2 regions of the Streptomyces sp. NPDC052040 genome follow, and region 2 is predicted to be linked to the other one. Evidence: riboswitches for the same ligand, from Rfam matches in the RefSeq annotation. Region 2 holds a riboswitch; the other holds the start of a gene.

The links. A riboswitch is a leader RNA that binds a small molecule or an ion and turns the genes downstream of it on or off. The one in region 2 is predicted to bind S-adenosylmethionine.
Region 1: another riboswitch for S-adenosylmethionine. It lies ahead of thrC (threonine synthase); the one in region 2 lies ahead of ACIHAA_RS14930 (aminotransferase class V-fold PLP-dependent enzyme).

What each region holds. Positions count from the first base shown of each region.
Region 1 covers NZ_JBIUBV010000003.1:362,106-369,013, forward strand. The annotation lists gene ACIHAA_RS10000 (trehalose-6-phosphate synthase) at 1-524, opposite strand, end outside; gene ACIHAA_RS10005 (glucosyl-3-phosphoglycerate synthase) at 635-1,606, opposite strand; SAM riboswitch class I at 1,806-1,962, shown strand; gene thrC (threonine synthase) at 1,981-3,261, shown strand; gene ACIHAA_RS10015 (MoaD/ThiS family protein) at 3,258-3,533, shown strand; gene ACIHAA_RS10020 (cold-shock protein) at 3,984-4,187, shown strand; gene groL (chaperonin GroEL) at 4,617-6,239, shown strand; gene ACIHAA_RS10030 (NADH:flavin oxidoreductase) at 6,439-6,908, shown strand, end outside.
Region 2 covers NZ_JBIUBV010000006.1:95,267-102,174, forward strand. The annotation lists gene ACIHAA_RS14905 (NlpC/P60 family protein) at 1-874, opposite strand, end outside; gene ACIHAA_RS14910 (NYN domain-containing protein) at 1,221-2,570, opposite strand; gene ACIHAA_RS14915 (hypothetical protein) at 2,604-2,843, opposite strand; gene ACIHAA_RS14920 (rhomboid family intramembrane serine protease) at 2,997-3,692, shown strand; gene ACIHAA_RS14925 (Lrp/AsnC family transcriptional regulator) at 3,781-4,062, shown strand; gene ACIHAA_RS14930 (aminotransferase class V-fold PLP-dependent enzyme) at 4,159-5,520, opposite strand; SAM riboswitch class IV at 5,725-5,841, opposite strand; gene trpD (anthranilate phosphoribosyltransferase) at 5,982-6,908, opposite strand, start outside.

The DNA of each region.
Region 1 (6,908 bases), on a different contig from region 2:
CCGATCCGCAGATCGGGCCGCAGCTCGCGGAGCATCCGGGGGGCCAGGGTGAGGTGGTAGTCCTGGATCAGGACCGCCGCGCCCTCGGCCGCCTCCTCGGCCAGTGCCTCGGCGAACGCCCGGTTGTAGGCCTCGTAGGCCGCCCACTGCCGCCGGAACTCGGCATCGAACACCGGTTCCAGGGGTGTCTGGTAGAGCATGTGGTGGACGAACCACAGCACCGAGTTGGCGATGCCGTTGTACGCGTCGCCGTGCACCTGCGCGTCGATGTCGAGCATCCGCACGCGTTGGCCGCCGCTGTCGGCCGGGTCGAGCCTGCCGCCGGTGCGCCGCACCGCCTCCCGGTCGCCTTCGTTGAGCGCCGAGCAGACCCACACCGCGTCCGCGTCGGAGCCGATCGCCGAGAGGCCGGAGACCAGTCCGCCCCCGCCGCGCTTGGCGGTGAGGCGGCCCGCCCCGTCCAGCGCATACGAGACCGGACCGCGGTTGGACGCCACCAGAACGGAAGCCGCATTCGAAGCCATGCCACGAAACCTAGCCCGCACCCAAAACGCTCAAACGTTCCCTCCAGCCGTCCGCGGAACCGTATACAACGACCCCACGCCCCGGGCGGCCGCCGCGCCCCCCCGGCCGTTCAGGCCGCCCAGCGCTGTGCGTACTCCGCGATCTCCGCCATCGGTGGCCGCTCCTCCGTGTCCACCGAGTACGTCCGTGGCTCGAAGCCGCCCTCGACGCGCTCGAACTGGGTGAGGGCGGGGCGCACCAGATGGCCGCGGGCCAGCCGCAGTTGGGCGGTGCGGTAGATCGCCGCCGCCATCCGGCCCAGCGCCTGGCCGTCCTGGTGGCGGTGCAGCCGGACCCCGACGTCGACCTGGGCCAGGGCGTCCAGGCCGACCAGGTGCAGGGCGTCCACCAGCATGCCCAGCTCCACTCCGTAGCCGACCGGGAAGGGCAGCCGTTCCAGCAGGGAGCGGCGCGCGGCGTACTCCCCGCCCAGCGGCTGGACGAAACCGGCCAGTTGCGGCCAGTGGAGGTTGAGCAGCGGGCGCGCCATCAGCTCGGTGACCCGGCCGCCCTGCCCGGCCCCCGCGCCGGGGGCGGCGCCCTCGCCGCCGAGGGCCAGCGGCCGGTCGTACATCGCCTTCACCAGGTCCACGCCCGGGTCGGTGAGCAGCGGGCCCACGATCCCGGAGACGAAGTCCGAGGAGAACTCCCGCAGATCGGCGTCCACGAAGCAGACGATGTCCCCGCGGGTGACCAGCAGGGAGCGCCACAGCACCTCGCCCTTGCCGGGCACGGCCGGGATGCGCGGCAGGATGGCATCGCGGTGCACCACCGTCGCCCCGGCCGCCGCGGCCACCTCGGAGGTGCGGTCCGTGGAGCCCGAGTCCACGACCACGATCTCGTCGACCAGCGGGACCTGCCGCATCAGGTCGTGGCGGATGACGGCGACGATCTCGCCGACCGTCTCCTCCTCGTTCAGGGCGGGCAGGACGACGCTGACCGACGAACCCGAGGCGCGCTTGGCGGCCAGGATCCGGTGGAGCGGGCGGTCGGTCACGGACCAGGAGCGGGCGCTCAGCCAGCGCTCGACTTCTTCCAGCACGGTCCCCGGCTCCTCTCATGGGGTTCGTCTCTTCGGGTTCATTTCACGGGGCGTGCCCCGTGGGGTTCACGAGTGATCCATCTCGCGGTTCGGACGGCAGTCTCAACTGTCCTGGCCTTCGGTTACAGTCTTGAACAACGCCGGTGACCATCGCATGTCGTAGGTCGCCGCCGCTCGTACCAGTGAAACAACTGCATACCGCTCATCCAGAGGGGCAGAGGGAAACGGCCCGATGAAGCCCCGGCAACCCTCCAGTCGGTACTCGTAGACCAGTTCTGATCGTCTTCGCGAGGCTCCCGGCTAGGGAAGGTGCCAAATCCGTCTCACGGCGAGATGCGTCGTGAGGAAGATGAGGAGAAGGGGCCTCGCCTGTCATGGCTGTGCAGACTGTCACCAGCATCACCCGTTCCGTGGATCTCGGACCCGCCGCCGCCCTGTCCTGTCGCGAGTGCGGCCACCGGGTACCGCTCGGCCCGGTCTTCGCCTGCGAGGAGTGTTTCGGCCCGCTGGAGATCGCCTACGACTTCTCGGGCCACGACACCGAGGAACTGCGCCGGCGGATCGAAGCGGGCCCCGCGAACATCTGGCGCTATGCGCCGCTGCTGCCGGTCCCGGCGGACGTCGCCGACCGGCCGAATCTCAACCCGGGCTGGACCAAGCTCGTCAAGGCCGACAACCTGGCCCGCGAGCTGGGCGTGACCGGCGGCCTGTATGTGAAGGACGACTCCGGCAACCCGACGCACTCCTTCAAGGACCGCGTGGTCGCGCAGGCGCTGGAGGCGGCGCGCGTCTTCGGCTTCACCACCCTCTCCTGCTCCTCCACCGGCAACCTGGCGGGCGCGGTGGGCGCCGCGGCGGCCCGGGCCGGTTTCCGCTCCTGCGTCTTCATCCCGCACGACCTGGAGCAGGGCAAGGTCGTCATGGCCGCGGTCTACGGCGGTGAGCTGGTCGGCATCGAGGGCAACTACGACGATGTGAACCGCTTCTGCTCGGAGCTGATCGGCGACCCGGCGGGCGAGGGCTGGGGCTTCGTCAACGTCAATCTCCGTCCGTACTACGCGGAGGGGTCCAAGACCCTGGCGTACGAGATCTGCGAGCAGCTCGGCTGGCGGCTGCCGGACCAGATCGTGGTCCCGATCGCCTCCGGCTCCCAGCTCACCAAGATCGACAAGGGGCTGCGGGAGCTGATCGCGCTCGGACTGGTCGAGGACCGGCCGTACACGATCTTCGGCGCACAGGCCGAGGGCTGCTCGCCGGTGTCGGCCGCCTACAAGGGGGGCCACGACGTCGTCCGCCCGCAGAAGCCCGACACGATCGCCAAGTCGCTGGCGATCGGCAACCCGGCGGACGGCCCCTATGTGCTCGACATCGCGCGCCGCACCGGCGGGGCCGTGGAGGACGTGACGGACCCGCAGATCGTCGACGCCATCAAGCTGCTCGCCCGCACCGAGGGCATCTTCGCGGAGACGGCGGGCGGGGTCACCGTGGGCGTGACGCGCAAGCTGATCGAGAACGGGCTGCTCGACCCGGCGAAGACCACCGTCGTCCTCAACACCGGCGACGGCCTCAAGACCCTGGACGCGGTGGCGGGCACCGGCCTCACCGCGACGATCCGACCGACCCTGGACTCCTTCCGAGAGGCTGGCCTCGCATGAGCGTGACCGTTCGCATCCCCACCATCCTGCGCACCTACACCGGCGGCGCGGCCGAGGTCGCCGCCCAGGGCGGGACTCTCGCCGAGGTCATCGCCGACCTGGAGCAGAACCACACCGGTATCGCCGCCCGCGTTCTGGACGACCAGGGCAAGCTGCGCCGCTTCGTCAATGTGTACGTCAACGACGACGACGTCCGCTTCGAACAGGGTCTGGACACGGTGACGCCGGACGGCGCGGGCGTCTCCATCATCCCGGCGGTGGCGGGCGGCTGACGGCCGCGCGCCCCCCTTCGGTCGTTACCCTGAGTAAGGGTAATCACCGGGAGTTCATCGAATTGCCCTCTCCGGGAGAAAGCGGAGGGGGCAATTCTGCATGGTTGAGCGCGGTACAGTTGGGGAACCCGCTCCCGATTTCCCGGTCCGACAACCGGACTCCCTGCCGCCAGTTCGGCGAGAAGTAGCCAAAGTAGGCAGGCGTTTTGCGCCATCCGCTCCTTTTGTCGGGCCTGACTTGCCCTGAAGTCGGGTGAATTCTCCGTACATTCCCGACCGGTCGTGCCCGGATTTCTCGTCCGATTGACCTGTTGCAGAGGGCAGTTGGACAGATACATTCAGCCGCGGTCGACGCGTTCCGGCGCACGCCCCCAACCGTTGGGGGGTGAGGTCTGACCCGGATCCGCGAAGTGTGGATCTGTGCAAGGGCCAGTAATAGGGGAGTTAGGCATGGCTCAGGGCACCGTCAAGTGGTTCAACGCGGAGAAGGGGTACGGCTTCATCGCGGTCGACGGTGGTGCGGATGTATTCGTCCACTACAGCGCGATCCAGATGGACGGCTACCGCACCCTGGAAGAGGGCCAGCGGGTCGAGTTCGAGATCTCGCAGGGTCAGAAGGGGCCGCAGGCGGACATGGTCCGTCTGGCCGGCTGAGGTTGCGCGCCGACGACTGAACAGTTCGACGTGTCGAGGGGCTCGTATCCCATGGGGGTACGAGCCCCTCGGTCTGTCCGGCACATGACAGGCACGCGCGGAGGCCCCTGCGGAGGCCGCTGTCCGGACCGCTGTAGAAGCCGCCGCGGAGGTCCCCCCATCGAGCCCTGCTTCGCGGAGCACCTTGCGCCCTCCCGTCACCCGACCACCTCCCCCCATCGAGCTCCGCTTCGCGGAGCACCTTGCACTCTCGGGGGTCGAGTGCTAATCATTGGCGTTAGCACTCTGAAGGTGAGAGTGACAAAGAAGGACCGGGTCGGTGAGGCCGCGGGACCGGGTGGGGCAAGGAACCACCGGGCCGGGGCCGTCCGTCGCGGGCGCGGGCGCGGTCCGAAGTAATCACCCCCAGTCCTGGAGGGACCACTTCACATGGCCAAGATCATCGCGTTCGACGAGGAGGCGCGGCGCGGCCTCGAGCGCGGCATGAACCAGCTCGCGGACGCCGTCAAGGTGACGCTCGGCCCCAAGGGCCGCAACGTCGTCCTCGAGAAGAAGTGGGGCGCCCCCACGATCACCAACGATGGTGTGTCCATCGCCAAGGAGATCGAGCTCGAGGACCCGTACGAGAAGATCGGCGCCGAGCTGGTCAAGGAAGTCGCCAAGAAGACGGACGACGTCGCCGGCGACGGTACGACCACCGCGACCGTGCTCGCCCAGGCGCTGGTCCGCGAGGGCCTGCGCAACGTGGCCGCCGGTGCCAACCCGATGGCTCTGAAGCGCGGTATCGAGAAGGCCGTCGAGGCCGTCTCCGCCGCCCTGCTGGAGCAGGCGAAGGATGTCGAGACCAAGGAGCAGATCGCTTCCACGGCCTCCATCTCCGCCGCCGACACCCAGATCGGCGAGCTGATCGCCGAGGCCATGGACAAGGTCGGCAAGGAAGGCGTCATCACCGTCGAGGAGTCCCAGACCTTCGGTCTGGAGCTTGAGCTCACCGAGGGCATGCGCTTCGACAAGGGCTACATCTCGGCGTACTTCGCCACCGACATGGAGCGTATGGAGGCCGTCCTCGACGACCCGTACATCCTGATCGCCAACTCCAAGATCTCCTCGGTCAAGGACCTGCTCCCGCTGCTGGAGAAGGTCATGCAGTCGGGCAAGCCGCTGCTGATCATCGCCGAGGACGTCGAGGGCGAGGCCCTGTCGACCCTGGTCGTCAACAAGATCCGCGGCACCTTCAAGTCCGTCGCCGTCAAGGCCCCGGGCTTCGGCGACCGCCGCAAGGCCATGCTCGGCGACATCGCCATCCTCACGGGCGGCGAGGTCGTCTCCGAGGAGGTCGGCCTCAAGCTGGAGAACGCGACCCTGGACCTCCTGGGCCGCGCCCGCAAGGTCGTCATCACCAAGGACGAGACCACGATCGTGGACGGCGCCGGTTCCCCGGACCAGGTCCAGGGCCGTGTGAACCAGATCCGCGCCGAGATCGAGAACAGCGACTCGGACTACGACCGCGAGAAGCTCCAGGAGCGTCTGGCGAAGCTGGCCGGCGGCGTGGCCGTCATCAAGGCCGGTGCCGCCACCGAGGTCGAGCTCAAGGAGCGCAAGCACCGCATCGAGGACGCCGTCCGCAACGCGAAGGCGGCCGTCGAGGAGGGCATCGTCGCCGGTGGTGGCGTGGCCCTGCTCCAGGCCTCCCAGGTCTTCGAGAAGCTGGAGCTGGAGGGCGACGAGGCCACCGGTGCCGCCGCCGTCAAGCTGGCGCTCGAGGCCCCGCTGAAGCAGATCGCCGTCAACGCCGGCCTCGAGGGCGGTGTCGTGGTGGAGAAGGTGCGCAACCTGACCCCGGGCCACGGCCTGAACGCCGCGACCGGCGAGTACGTCGACCTGGTCAAGGAAGGCATCATCGACCCGGCGAAGGTGACCCGTTCCGCGCTGCAGAACGCCGCCTCCATCGCCGCGCTGTTCCTCACCACCGAGGCCGTCATCGCCGACAAGCCGGAGAAGTCCGCCGCGCCTGCCGGTGGCGGCATGCCGGGCGGTGACATGGACTTCTGATCGACCCGAGGGTTGATCTTCGTCCTTGCCGAGGGCGGTACCTCCTGTTCCGACAGGGGTGCCGCCCTCGGGCGTGTCCGGGGTCACGTGGTGGGGTGGCCCGGCACGGAATAGGGGGGACCCCGCGCCCGTTTGTTTTATGTGGTGCAACAATGCGCGCGCACATACCAATCGGTCAGCAAGCCTTGAGGAGCCCCACGTGACCGCCACCACGCCCCCCGCCACCCGCGCGGCCCGGATCCTGTCCCGCCCGATCGCCCTCAACGGCCTCACGGTCCCGAACCGGATCGCGATGGCCCCGATGACCCGTATGTTCTCCCCGGGCGGCATCCCCGGCGAGGACGTGGTGGCGTACTACGCCCGCCGGGCCGCCGCCGGTGTCGGACTGATCGTCACCGAGGGCACCTATGTGGGCCACGACTCGGCCGGGCAGAGTGACCGGGTGCCGCGCTTCCACGGCGAGGAGCAGCTCGCGGGCTGGGCGAAGGTCGCCGAGGCGGTGCACGCGGGCGGCGGCACGATCGTCCCGCAGCTGTGGCACATCGGCATGGTCCGCGAGCAGGGCCAGCCGCCGTTCGCCGAGGCCCCGGCCGTCGGCCCCTCCGGTCTGCGCATCGGTGCCGAGGAGCCCACCGGCAAGGCCATGGACCGGGCCGACCTGGACGGCGT
Region 2 (6,908 bases):
TCACCGAGTAGATCCGGGTGCCTATGTTGGCCTGCTCCTGCGAGGTGCGCGGGATGGAGACGCCGGCCTGGGCGTAGGACCAGGAGGTCAGGCCCGAGCAGTCGAAGGAGGACGGACCGGTGGCGCCGTAGACATAGGGCTTGCCGAGCTGGCTCTCGGCGGCGGAGAACGCGGCACCGGCGCGGCCGGAGGCGGAGCCGGTGTCCCCGCTGAGGACGCTGCGCTCACTGGCGCGGCTGGCGCGGTTCTGCTCCTCGTTGAGCTGCGCCTTCTGCTGCGCGGTGAGGGAGTTGAGCAGCTTCTGCGCCGAGGACAGCTTCCCCTGGACTTCCTGCTTCTTCTTGCCCAGCTCGGTCCGGGTGGCGGCGAGGTCCTTGAGCTTGTCGGAGGCCTCCTGGCGCTCCTGGGCCAGCTCGCGCTGCTTCTCCTGGATCTTCTTCAGCGCCTCGACCTGCTGGCTGCTCAACTGGTCGAGCGTGGACGCCTTGTCGAGGTAGTCGTCCGGGTTCGAGGAGAGGAACAGCTGCACGGAGGGGTCGATGCTGCCGGTGCGGTACTGGGCGCTGGCCATGGTGCCGATGCCCTCGCGCAGCTGGTTCAGCTCGTCCTGGCCCCGGGCGACCTTGTCCTGGAGAGCGGAGATCTGCTTCTCCAGGTTGTCCTGCTTCTCCTTGGCGCCGTTGTACTTCTCGGTGGCCTGCTCGGCCTCCTCGTAGAGCTTGTCGACCTTGGACTTGACCTCGTCCTTGCTCGGCTTCTCACTGGGAGCGGCGTTGGCGGCCTGGGCGCTGAAGGCCACAGCGGCGGCTGCGGCGGTGGTGAGCACGGTCACACGGGTGCGGCTCGGCTGCTTGGGTCGACGGTGGGACGCCACGGGGGCGAGCTCCTTCTTCCTTCAGCCGCCTACCGACACGCCGGCGGGCGGTGCCCTCCGCCGGTCACCCACCCCTTGTGAGTGATCACCCGCGCGAAGGTTCGAGGGCAAACCTAGTGACCTCGCTGTGATCAGTTCAAATCCTGAGCGGGAAAATCGCGGCTGCGCAATGCATTCTTTGCACAGAACTCACGTCGGGTGATGCCGCTTTGACACAACGTTGCCCACCACCCGTCCCAATTCGGGCATGCCTGACGGACGTTGCGCTTGGGACACAGGAGACCGATGGGACGTACGGCACAACGCGCGGGCACGGCACGGAAGTCCGTTATGCCCGGAAAGATCGCTATGACCGGGAAAACCGCTTGAGCAGGACGACCGAAGCAACCGGGCGGGCACCCGCCCTGGCGACCCCGTCGGCCACCTCGCGGTCGGTGGAGACCACGATGACCGGGCGGCCCGGCGGCTCCGCGCGCACCAGCTGGCGGATCAGCTCGTCGGCGGTGACGCCCGGCTTGGAGAACAGCACCCGCACCCCGCGCGGCGGCGCGAGCAGCACCGGGGCGGCCAGTTCGGCCCCGTCGAAGACGCAGGTGACCTCCGCGCCGGTCTGCGCGGCGAGCTGGGAGAGCTGTCCGAGAAGTCTGAGCCGCTGCTTCTCCAGCGGCATCTGCGGATAGCCGGTCTTGGTGACGTTGTAGCCGTCGACGACCAGATGCGCCTGAGGCAGCGCCAGCAACTGGTCGAGGATGGCGGGGTCGTTCTCGGACAGCGCGCGGGCGGCGATGTCCTTCGGCGTCATCCGGCCCGGTTCGACGGCGTCCACGGTCTCCGCGGGCCGCATCGAGACGGGCGGCAGCGCCAGCTCCCGCCGCAGCCCCTGGGCCGCGTCCAGCACGGTGTCCAGCAGCAGCCGTACCCGCATGTCCTCGACGCTGCGGCCCTCGCGGGCGCCGCGGCGCGCGGCCTCCAGGGCGGCCTCGGCCTCCCCGAGGCGCCCCTTCAGCCGCCGGGTCTCGCTCTCGGCCGCGGACACCTGCGCCTGGCTCTCGGCGCGGACGGTGTCCATCTCGCCGCGGGCCTTGCGCAGGGCGGCCTCGCCGCGCTTGACGTCGCTGAGCGCCGCCCGCAGCTTGCGGTGCAGCGATTCGGCCTCCTTGCGGGCCGACTCCAGCTCCCCGCGCAGCCGTTCAATCTCGTTGCGGGTCTGCTCGCGGGCGGCGGACAGCTCCCCGCGCAGCCGCTCCAGCTCGGCCCGGCTCTCCTCGTCGGCGCGCTCGGCGTCCGCCCGCTGGGCCTCCTCGCCCGCGGCGGTCACCAGCTTCACCCAGCCCGCCGGGCGCAGTACATAGGCCGCGGCCGCCACGTCCAGCGGGTCCGCGGCCGGGGGCGGCGAGCCGGAGTCGAGGGCGCCGGTCAGCTCCGGCTGGGCCTCTCTGAGCTTCTCGGCGATCCGCTGCCGGAACAGCGTGTCGGTCTCCAGGGCCGCCGCCATGGCGTTGCCCGCGAACTTGGCCCGGCGGTTGGGGGCGAAGCGGGCGTACTGCCGCAGCTGTGCGGGCAGTTCGGCCAGGGTCAGTCCGCCGAAGCTGTCCGAGACGATTCCCACGACCCGGCGGCGCACACCGTCGGGCAGCGGACGGTCGAGCACCTCAGCGGTGCCGTCGACCGGCTCCCCGCCCGAAGTCTCCACCATCCGTCACCCCAATATCCGTGCGGGCCGTCTCCCTCAGGAGGCGGCACCCGGCCTGTCCACGAGTTCCACCTGGTCCGCGGCGTTGCACCAGCGGCAGCGCACCGACTCGATGGTCTCACTGACCACCTCGCGCTCCTCAATCCTCGGTTCCCCGGCCAGATCGAGATGCACATACTCGACGACCTTCGACGAGCGCGTCACATCGAACCGGGTGAGGTTGCCGCAGAGCGTGCAGCGCCAGCGGGTCGTCTCGGTCGGCAGGGGAGCCGTCATCGTGGCTGCTCTTCCTTCCAGTCTCCGTGATGCGCCAGTTTCCCTGGAGCGTGTGGCTCGTAACCCTACGGCCTGCCGGACGGTCGCCGCCCGCCCCTCTCACGCGGCGAGGCACTCTGTGCGGATCGGTCCGCTTACGCCATGCTCTGTCCCATGATCAGCACCTGGAGCAGAACGGCCGGCCGGGCGCTGCGGACACAGTCGGCGCCGGTGACCTACGGACTGATCGTGCTGTGCTGTGTGATCTTCGTGCTGGGACCGGCCTCGGGACTGAATCCCGCGTACGGCAAGGGCGACGCGCTGCTCGCCGCCCAGCGGGCCTACTTCGCCCACTGGGGCGTGATCCCCGCGGAGCTGTTCGGCGGGGCGCCCCGGGCCGTCCTCACACTCGCGACGGCCCTGTTCATCCACGGCAGCTGGGTGCATCTGCTCGGCAACATGCTGTTCCTCTACGTCTTCGGGGCGATGGCGGAGGAGCGGATGGGCCATCTGGAGTTCGCCCTGTTCTACGGGGGCTGCGGCTGTCTGGCACTCCTCGGGTACGCGGCGGCCCACGCGCAGTCGGCGCAGACACTGGTCGGGGCCTCGGGGTCGATCTCCGCGGTGCTCGGCGCCTTTCTGTTCCTGTTCCCAGGAGCCAGGGTTACCAGTCTCTTCCCGTTCCTTTTCTTCCTGCCCCTGCGCTTCCCGGCCTGGGTGGTGCTGCCCTTCTGGGCCACGCTCCAGTGGATCGCCACCGGCCGCGCCGCCCAGGGCCCCGGCGTCGCCTACCTGGCCCACGTCGTGGGCTTCACCCTCGGCTTCCTCTACGCCTGGGCCCGCCACCCGGTCCTGGTGCCCCGGCCGTGAGACCCGGCGGGGAGGGACGTCTCTTGGTGCGGGGTGGGGCACGTCTTAGAGTGACAGTCCGAGCGTGCACCTAGGGAGACTGCCAGCCGTGATCACTGCGATCGTGCTCATCAAGACCAGCGTGGACCGGATCCCCGAGATCGCCGAGTCGATCGCCGCCCTGGACTGCGTCAGCGAGGTCTTCTCCGTCACCGGTACCTATGACCTCATCGCCATGGTGCGGGTGCAGGCCCACGACGACCTGGCGGACGTGATCCCCGGGCGGATCAGCAAGATCCCAGGCGTGCTGGCCACGGACACGCATGTCGCCTTCCGCACCTACTCCCAGCACGACCTGGAGGCGGCCTTCGCGATCGGGCTCGACAACTAGGGCCTCTCGTTTGGATCATGCCGGGCTCGATCCAAACGAAAGACCCTGGCCGGACGCAGACGGCCCGTCACCGCCGTGGCGGTGACGGACCCCCGGTCAGACCGCCGGGACGCAGCGGCCGTCCTCGGTGCGGTAGGTCCACCGCGCGCCGTCGCGGACCAGTTCGCCGACCGCGCGGACGAAACGTTCCACATGCTCGTCGGGGGTGCCCGCGCCGAAGCTGACGCGGATGGCGTTCAGTGAGCGCTCACCCGGCGCGGCGTCGGGGGCCCCGCACTCGCCCTGGGCGCCCGGGTCGCCGCCCAGCAGGGTGCGCACCAGGGGGTGGGCGCAGAACAGGCCGTCCCGGACGCCGATGCCGTACTCGGCGGAGAGCGCGGCGGCGAAGTGGGAGCTGTTCCAGCCCTCGACGACGAACGAGATCACGCCCACCCGGGCCGCGTCGTCGCCGAAGAGGGAGAGCACCCGGACCTCCGGGATCCCGGCAAGCCCGGCCCGCACCTCGCGGACGAGGCGCTGCTCACGGGCGACCAGGGTGTCGAAGCCCGCTTCGGTGAGGGCCTTGCAGGCCGAGGCGATGGAGTAGGCGCCGATCACATTGGGCGACCCGGCCTCGTGCCGCGCGGCGGTCTCGTGCCACTCCACGTCCACTCCCCCGTCCGTGCGCCGGGTGACCCTACGGCTGGCGCCGCCGCCCGCAAGATAGGGCTCGGCGGTACGCAGCCAGTCGGCACGGCCCGCCAGCACACCGGCGCCGAAGGGGGCGTAGAGCTTGTGCCCGGAGAAGGCGACCCAGTCGACATCGAGGTCCGTGACCGACACGGGGTGGTGCGGGGCCAGCTGGGCGGCGTCCAGCACGATGCGCGCGCCGTGCGCATGGGCGGCCTCCGCCAGTTCGCGCACCGGCCACAGCTCCCCGGTGACATTGGAGGCGCCGGTGACACAGACCAGGGCCGGTCCATGGGGGTCGCGCCCGGCGAGGGCCCGCTCCAGGGTCCGTACGGCCTGCTGGGGGGTGCGCGGGGCGTCCAGGACGGTGACCTCGGCGCCCCGCCAGGGCAGCAGCGAGGCATGGTGCTCGGTCTCGAAGACGTAGACCCGGCAGTCCTCCGGCAGGGCCCCGGCGAGGAGGTTGAGCGAGTCGGTGGTGGACCGCGTGAAGACCACCTGGTCCGCCTCCCGGCAGTCCAGGAACTCGGCGACGGTCCGGCGGGCGTTCTCGAAGAGGTCGGTGGACAGCTGCGACAGATACCCGGCGCCGCGGTGGACACTGCCGTAGTACGGCGCGTACGCGGCCACGTCGTCCCAGACCCGCTGGAGCGCGGGGGCGCTGGCCGCGTAGTCGAGAGCCGCGTAGGTGACTTCGCCGCCGGTGACGAGCGGGACGCTGACCTCCCGGCCCAGCACGGGCAGCGGAGCACAGACGGACGGGTCGCAGGCAAGGGTGGAGACGGACATGGGTGCACTCCCGTGAGGCAGGTGGGACCACCGTGCCGGAGGGTGCGCGGAACGGCGCGCGGTCCTGTCGACGGCACGGGGAAGGAAAAGGTGAAGCGGGGATGCGGAGGCGGGGCTCTGCGGCCCTACGGCATTCGCTTGCTCACGGAAGGCTCCCTCGAACGACCAGGACCCCTGGCCCCACGCCGGATACGGCGTGTGAGGGGTCCGCGCTTGCCGCAGACCTCGCTGCCTGCGACCTGGTCTTCACCCGGGGCACCCCGCCACGGACGGAGGGTTGCCGGACAGCCGGCCGGGGCCGAGTGGCTGTCGCTCATGACCTGGGAAGGACGCTAACGGACGTGATCGGGCGGTCGCAACAGCTGTCCGGATACCGGGACGTGGAGCCTTGACACGTACCCGGCTCGAGGGCAAACGACGGGGGAGCCCGGACGTGCCGTGCTCCCCCGTCGTGCTCGAGCTCAGCGGTGGCTCGCGGCCACCCAGCGCTCCAGCGTCCGCCGGGCGGACCCCGAGTCGATCGACTCCGCCGCCTTCTCCATCCCGGCGCGCAGCTGCACGGCCAGCGGCTCCCCGGTGGGCTCCAGGGCCACCAGCGCCGCCGCCGAGTTCAGCAGGACCGCCTCGCGCACCGGCCCGGTCTCCCCGTTCAGCACGCGCCGGGCCACATCGGCGTTGTAGGAGGCGTCGGCTCCGCGCAGCGCCTCGACCGGCACCAGTTCGAGACCGACGTCCCGGGGGTCGAAGGTCTCCTCGGCCACCGTGCCGTCACGGACCACCCAGACCCGGGAGGTGGAGGTCGTGGTCAGCTCGTCGAGTCCGTCGTCGCCCCGGAAGACCAGCGAGGAGTTCCCCCGCTCGGCGAGGACGCCCGCGACGATCGGCGCCATCCGCGGGTCCGCGACGCCCACCGCCTGCGCCTTCACCCGGGCCGGGTTGGTCAGCGGGCCGAGGACATTGAACGTCGTACGGATCCCGAGCTGTCCGCGCGCCGCGGCCACATGCCGCAGGGCCGGGTGGAACTTCACCGCGAAGCAGATGGTGATCCCGGCCTCCTCGGCCACCTCGGCCGTGCGCCGGGGGGTGAGGTCCAGATTGATGCCGAGCTTCTCCAGGACGTCCGAGGAGCCGGAGGCGGAGGACGCGGCCCGGTTGCCGTGCTTGACGACCTTCGCGCCGGTGCCCGCCACCACGATCGACGACATCGTGGAGATGTTCACCGTCTTCGCGCCGTCGCCGCCCGTGCCGACGATGTCCACGGCCGGACCCGGCACCTCGATCACATGCGCGTGCTCGTACATCGCCCGGACCAGACCGGTGATCTCCTCGACCGTCTCGCCCTTCGCCCGCAGCGCGACGACGAAGGCGGCGATCTGGGCGTCCGTCGC